One region of the Pseudarthrobacter phenanthrenivorans Sphe3 genome, then DNA from elsewhere that is predicted to be linked to it. Evidence: riboswitches for the same ligand, from Rfam matches in the RefSeq annotation. Region 1 holds a riboswitch; the other holds the start of a gene.
What was found. Region 1 has a riboswitch for thiamine pyrophosphate ahead of ASPHE3_RS13040 (FAD-dependent oxidoreductase). Riboswitches for the same ligand answer to the same signal wherever they lie in the genome.
Positions count from the first base shown of each region.

Region 1 (3,236 bases):
GGTGAAACACCCCGCGGTGTTGGGAAGGACCCGGATGCCGTGGTCCAGCAGCAGCTGGAAGAGCGAGCCCGTCTCGGCGGGTGAATAGCGGCGCATCGCCACCGTGGTGAGAGAGGTTCCGGAGGCCAGGAGCGCGGCGCCCAGGCCGTCCAGGCTGGGGGCGCCACCCGTCCCCATAATCAGCCGTGACCCCAGGGCGACGCCGTCAATCACCAGGGCGTCCTGCGGGTCCTGCCCGGCGCCGGCATGGAGGGTGCTGGTTTCGGTCATGGTCAGCCTCCTTGGACTGCGGTTACGAGTTCGACGTCGTCGCCCTCCGCGAGCGCGGTGGCGAACCACATGCTCCGCGGCACCACAGTGGCGTTGCGTGCCACCGCCACGCCCAGCCGGCGGCCGTCAACAGCCTGGCCGTCAGCAGCCAGGTCACGCCCCGTGACCTCGCTGACGAGCATGGTGATGGATGCGCCCTCAGGCACGGTATGCCCGGTTCCGTTCAGGGTGATATTCATACTTTCTCCTTGATGTCAGGTCCGGTGGCGGCAACGCCACCCGGGCGGACTGCGCTGCGCGAAAGGCCGTCCGAAAAACGTGCGGGATCAAAAGGGACCCAGCGCGGGTCTCCCCTGCCGTCCAGCAACTCCCGGCAGATTGCGGCCGCGGCGGGGGCCAGCAGTACGCCATGGCGGAAAAAGCCGGTGGCGATGATGAGGCCTTCCACGTACTTCTGTTCTTCGTGCCCTGCAGGGCGGACCGCCAGCGGCACCCGCCCCAGCAGCGGGGCGTTGTCCGGAGTGCCGGACCTGGGACGTGCTGTGCATTCCAGCAGCTCGAGCTCCGCCACCGCGGGCACCAAAACCTGGGCGTCGCGGAGCAGCTGGTAAACACCCCCGGCGGAGACCGCCCCGGTGTTGGACCCGTTGCCCTGCCCGAGGGCATCCTCCCGCTGCGTGGCCCCGACCACCACAGTGCCATCCCGGCGCGGCACGATGTACACGGGGACACCACGGACAAGTCCCCTGACGGTGGAGGTAAGCAGGGGCCGGAGGTGTGCGGGCACTGCCAGGCGCAGGATGTCACCGTGCACGGGCCGCAAGGGCAGGCGCAGGTCCTCCGGCAGGCCGGCGAGTGCCGCCGCGTCCAGGCCATTGGCCACCACTGTCTCCCCGGCAAGGACAGTCCCGCCGCCGGCCAGCCGCGCGCCCGAAACTGCACCGTCCTGCCAGAACAGGCCCGCTGCCCTGTCCGGCACGGCATAGCCGTCCACGGCTCCGGCCACGAAGCTTCCGCCGCTCCCGGCTCCGCCCTCGTGCCGGGCCAGGGTACGGCGCAGGCAGGCCAGCAGTTGCCGCGGATCCACCTGATGGTCAGCAGGGGTATCCAGCGCGCAGGCAATGGCAGGGCTCAGCAGGGGCTCCCGCCGCCGGGCTTCACGGATGGTGAGGGGCTCCACCGTGAGTCCGTTGGCCTGCTGCACGGCCCGCAGGTCCAGCAGCGCCTGCCGGTCGGCGGAGTCGGCACCCACGGCGAGCGTCGGCGTCGTAAGGTATCCGGGATCCGACCCGGCAGCCGCGGCGAGGTCAGCGGCAAAAGCGGGCCAGCGGGCGGCAGCGTCGAGCATGAGCTCCAGGAGGTCTTCCTCCTGGTAGTGCAGTTCGCTGACGGGAGCAAGCATTCCTGCAGCAGCCCAGCTGGCCCCGGAGCCGGGGGCATCATCGATGACCACCACTGACCGCCCGGACCGCCTCACCTCCCAGGCGATGGAATGCCCGATGACTCCTCCGCCGATAACGGCAACATCGGCACGGATCACGGCCCCTGGCCCGGCTGGTTCATCGAAAGCACCAGGGTGCGGCGGTTCGCTCATGTGTCTCCTTCCCTACGCCGGTATTAGCCGGATCAGGTCAAGCGGTCGGCTCTGACGCCCTCTCAGCCCGGCGCTTTATGACAGCTGCCGCGGCTCCCGCAGTACGAGGCCAGTGTAGAGGAACTAGGCTGGCTCCCATGAATGTGTCCCCCTCCCCCGCCGCTTCCCATGTCCCCGGAACCGACGCCTTTATCAATGCCGAAGGCAGCGCAGGCCTGCAGGCAGCACGGTTGTACCTCTGCACGGATGCGCGGCGGGACCGCGGCGACTTCGAACAGTTCGTCGATGCCGCGTTCGCGGGCGGGGTGGACATCATCCAGTTGCGGGACAAGTCGATTGAGGCGGCAGAGGAACTGGAACTGCTGGCGTTGCTGAAGGAAGCGGCCGTCCGCCACGGCCGCTTGTGGGCCGTGAACGACCGTGCGGACATCGCCGTCCTTTCCGGTGCGCCGGTGTTCCACATTGGACAGAAGGACCTCCCCCTCAACGCGGCCAGAACGCTGCTCAACGGGAACGCCGCTATTGGCCTGTCCAGCCACAGCCCGGAGCAGGTGGACGCGGCCCTGGCAGCTGCTGCGGGGCCCGCAGCGCTGGACTACTTCTGCGTGGGACCCCTCTGGGCAACACCCACCAAGCCGGGCCGCGCCGCCGTCGGACTGGACCTGGTGAAGTACGCTGCCGCCGCAGCGGGCCGGCAGGAAGAGTCCGACGGCGGCGTCCCCTGGTTCGCGATCGGCGGGATTGACCACGGCAACGTGGAACAGGTGGTGGAGGCCGGCGCCAGCCGGATCGTGGTGGTCCGCGCCATCACCGAAGCCGACGAGCCCGCAGCGGCGGCAGCTTCACTCCTGGCTGCGCTGGACGCCGCCCGTCCGTGAGGCTGCAGCCGAAAACCAGCCCGTCCTCCGCGCCGTTTCATGCACGATCCGCACAATTGGGGCTACGCTGATTTTCGTGTCACATCATCGGCTGGCCCCCAATGTCCACGAGCACACGAACGCCCTTGAGGCGGCCCTGAGCGCGCTGCGGACCGAGCTTGAGCTGCCCGGCCCGTACCCTGCCGAGGCAGTGGAGGACGCGGAAGCCGCAGTCTCGGCTTTGCGGCTTCCGGCCTATGACCTGACGGCGGTGGAGTTCATCACGATCGATCCGGCGTCGTCCACCGACCTGGACCAGGCGCTTTTTATCGAACGCGACGGCGGGGGCTACCGGGTGCTGTATGCCATCGCTGACGTTCCCTCCTTTGTTGCACCCGGCGGACCGCTGGACGCCGAGACACGGCGCCGGGGACAGACGTTCTACACGCCGGACGGCCGCATCCCGCTGCATCCGGAAGTCATCAGCGAGGGGGCGGGAAGCCTCCTGCCCGGCC
Region 1 is NC_015145.1:2,821,290-2,824,525, forward strand. It holds gene ASPHE3_RS13030 (thiazole synthase) at 1-270, opposite strand, end outside; gene thiS (sulfur carrier protein ThiS) at 273-509, opposite strand; gene ASPHE3_RS13040 (FAD-dependent oxidoreductase) at 506-1,864, opposite strand; TPP riboswitch at 1,857-1,974, opposite strand; gene thiE (thiamine phosphate synthase) at 2,002-2,742, shown strand; gene ASPHE3_RS13050 (RNB domain-containing ribonuclease) at 2,819-3,236, shown strand, end outside.

Region 2 (3,236 bases), 410 kb from region 1:
CCCTCCGGCGGCTCGCTGGTGATCGACCGCACGGAGGCCATGACCGTGGTGGACGTCAATACCGGAAAATTCACCGGCAGCGGCGGCAACCTCGAAGAGACCGTGACCAAGAACAACCTTGAAGCCGCGGAGGAAGTGGTCCGCCAGCTGCGCCTGCGCGATATCGGCGGCATCATCGTCATCGACTTCATCGACATGGTGCTTGAATCCAACCGCGACCTGGTGCTCCGCAGGCTGGTGGAGTGCCTGGGCCGCGACCGTACCAAGCACCAGGTGGCCGAGGTTACCTCCCTGGGGCTGGTGCAGATGACGCGCAAGCGCATGGGCACCGGCCTGCTTGAAGTGTTCGGCGAGCAGTGTGAGGCCTGCGCAGGCCGCGGCGTGGTCACCCACGACGATCCCGTGGAGCACCGCCGCGCCAACATCGTTGCCGCCGAGCACCATGTGCAGCGCTCGGACAACCGTCCGGATGCCCGCGCCGAGAGCCACCGCACGGAGGGCCAGCGCCAGGACAGCAGCCAGCCGGGCGTCCGCCCCGACCGGAAGCGCCGCCGTGGCCGCGGCGGGCAGCAGCCGGACGTGGCCCCCGCTGCCGCGGTCCACGTGCACACAGTCCACCCTGACCAGGCCGACGCCGAGCGGCATGCCAAGGCGGAAGCCACCAGGCTGGCCCTCGCCAACATCGCCGCGGCTGCCCATGCTGCCCACCTGCACGACGATGAGGTGGCGGCAGCAAGGCAGGCGCCCCAGTCGCCGTCCCAGTCCCAGCAGCCCCAGCCGCAGGCCCAGCCTGCAGTACCGGCAGAGCCGGAGAAGCACGACGCCGATGCGTCGCGGCCGGCTGCGGTCCTGACGTTCGGCGGGGAGAAAGTTGTCCTGCCGTTCGTGGAGCATGCAGATGAGCCGCAGGCCAAGCCCGCGCTAACACTGGACCGGCTTGCGGAGGCGTTTGCCCACCTGGGCGAGCCCGCTCCCGCGGCGACTGCTGAACCGTCCGCACCCCAGGACGAGCCCGTGCACAGCCAGCCCGTGCACAGCCAGCCGGTTCTGGACCAGCCGGTCCTGAAGCAGCCGGTCCTGAAGCAGCCCGCCCAGGAGCGGCCGGTTCCTGCTTCCGCGGTGAAGGACTATTCGGACCACACGCTGGAGCAGTCCCGTCCCCGCAGGGCCCGCCGCAACCGGAGCGCCAGCCGCGCGCAGGGTGCAGCCAATGAAACCACCGTCCAGCAGCACGAGGGTGTTCCGGCCGCGGCGCCGGGACACTCCGGGTCCGGACATTCCCACGCGGCCAAGGCTCCTGAGCCGGGCCAGGCAGAGGCGGCCAAGGCAGGCAGCAGCAAGCCCGCAGAGGCGCCGATCATCCTGGGCGTCGGGGTCCCTGCCTCCGAGCTCTAGGACCCGGGAAAAGCCGGATGCCCGGCAAACCACGTATTGTGTGGCTTGCCGGGCATCCGTTGTTTAAGGGTCAGGGCTTTCTCCAGGTGCCAGTCGCACTGCGTCACCTTCCTCCTTCGGCCGGCAAAAAAGCTAGGCTGGGGAATCGACACGGGGTGCCGCGCAGAGAGCCGGCTGAGATCCACACCCGTTGAACCTGTCCGGTTAGCACCGGCGAAGGGATGTCTCTTGTCTACGACCCTTACAGTGCCCGCTGCCACCCCACACCCCGCGCCTGCCGCTGCGGACCTGGCCGGCCAGGGCCGGGACGTGCCACGCGTCCTGTCCATTGCCGGTTCCGACCCGTCCGGCGGCGCCGGCATCCAGGCCGACCTGAAAAGCATCGCCGCCCACGGCGGCTACGGCATGGCAGCCATCACCGCCCTCACGGCACAGAACACCTGCGGTGTGAGCGCAGTCCACGTCCCTCCCGCTGCCTTCCTCACCCGGCAGCTCGAGGCCATCAGTGATGACATCGTCATTGACGCCGTCAAGATTGGGATGCTGGGCGACGCCGAAGTTATTGAGGCAGTCCGGGGATGGCTCGCAAAGGTGCGTCCCGCCGTCGTGGTCCTGGACCCTGTCATGGTGGCCACCAGCGGCGACCGCCTGCTCCAGGAGTCCGCCGAAGCCGCCCTCCGCGGCCTGCTGCCCCTGGCCCACTTGATAACCCCCAATCTCGCCGAACTCGCCATGCTGGTGGGCGGTCCGGTGCAGGAAACCTGGGACGGGGCACTCGAACAGGGCAGGCAACTGGCCTCCGCCAGCGGCGCCACGGTCCTGGTCAAAGGCGGCCACCTTGCCGGGGACGAGTGCCCTGACGCGTTAGTCAATACCTCCGGCATCCTTGGTGAGGAAGTGGTGGTGGTTCCCGGAAAGCGGGTGGCTACGGCAAACAGCCACGGCACTGGCTGCTCCCTCTCGTCCGCCATGGCCACAGTCCAGGCGCGGCTGGGGGACTGGGAGGCGTCGCTCCGGGAGGTCAAACCGTGGCTGGCCGGGGCGCTGGAGGCCTCCGGCCGGCTGGGGGTGGGATCGGGCAGCGGGCCCGTCCACCACTTCCACCACGTCCGGGCGGATAAACCTGAGGGAAGTTTCGCGGCCGGGCTGTGGACGGAAGCGGAAAACGACCTGGCAGAGATCTACGCCCTGGAGTTCATCCGGGACCTGGTGTCGGGGACCCTGCCGGAGCACCAGTTTGCGTACTACCTCGCACAGGACGCCATCTACCTCAATGGCTACTCGCGGGTGCTGGCCAGGGCCAGCGCACTGGCGCCCACGGAAGCGGAGCAGCTTTTCTGGGCACGCTCAGCGCAGCAATGCCTTGAGGTGGAATCGGAACTGCACCGCTCCTGGCTGGCCGCCCGCCCGGTGTGGCCCGGGCCCGGCCCGGTGACCAAGTCCTACGTGGACCACCTGGTGGCGGCATCGGCGTCGGGCAGTTACGCCGTCCTCGCCGCCGCAGTCCTGCCCTGCTTCTGGCTGTATGCCGAAGCCGGGAAGGCGCTCCACGCCCAGTTCCTTGCTGCCGGGGAACCGGCCGGACATCCCTACGCGGACTGGCTCCGCACCTATGCCGATGAGGGCTTTGCCGAAGCAACCCGGACGGCGATTGCCGTGGTGGACCGCGCCGGACTGACCGCCTCGGACGCTGAAAGGGCCGCCATGGTGACCGCCTTCAAGCAGTCCTGCCGCTTGGAAGTGGAGTTTTTCGACGCGCCGCGCCTTCACTCCTGACTGCCGCCGGCGCCGCGCACCGGTAGTATGGTGGGGCGCCGGTCCGGCTGCGGAATTGTTGTGTG
Region 2 is NC_015145.1:2,406,384-2,409,619, reverse strand. It holds gene ASPHE3_RS11195 (Rne/Rng family ribonuclease) at 1-1,395, shown strand, start outside; TPP riboswitch at 1,537-1,634, shown strand; gene thiD (bifunctional hydroxymethylpyrimidine kinase/phosphomethylpyrimidine kinase) at 1,642-3,171, shown strand.
Region 2: another riboswitch for thiamine pyrophosphate. It lies ahead of thiD (bifunctional hydroxymethylpyrimidine kinase/phosphomethylpyrimidine kinase); the one in region 1 lies ahead of ASPHE3_RS13040 (FAD-dependent oxidoreductase).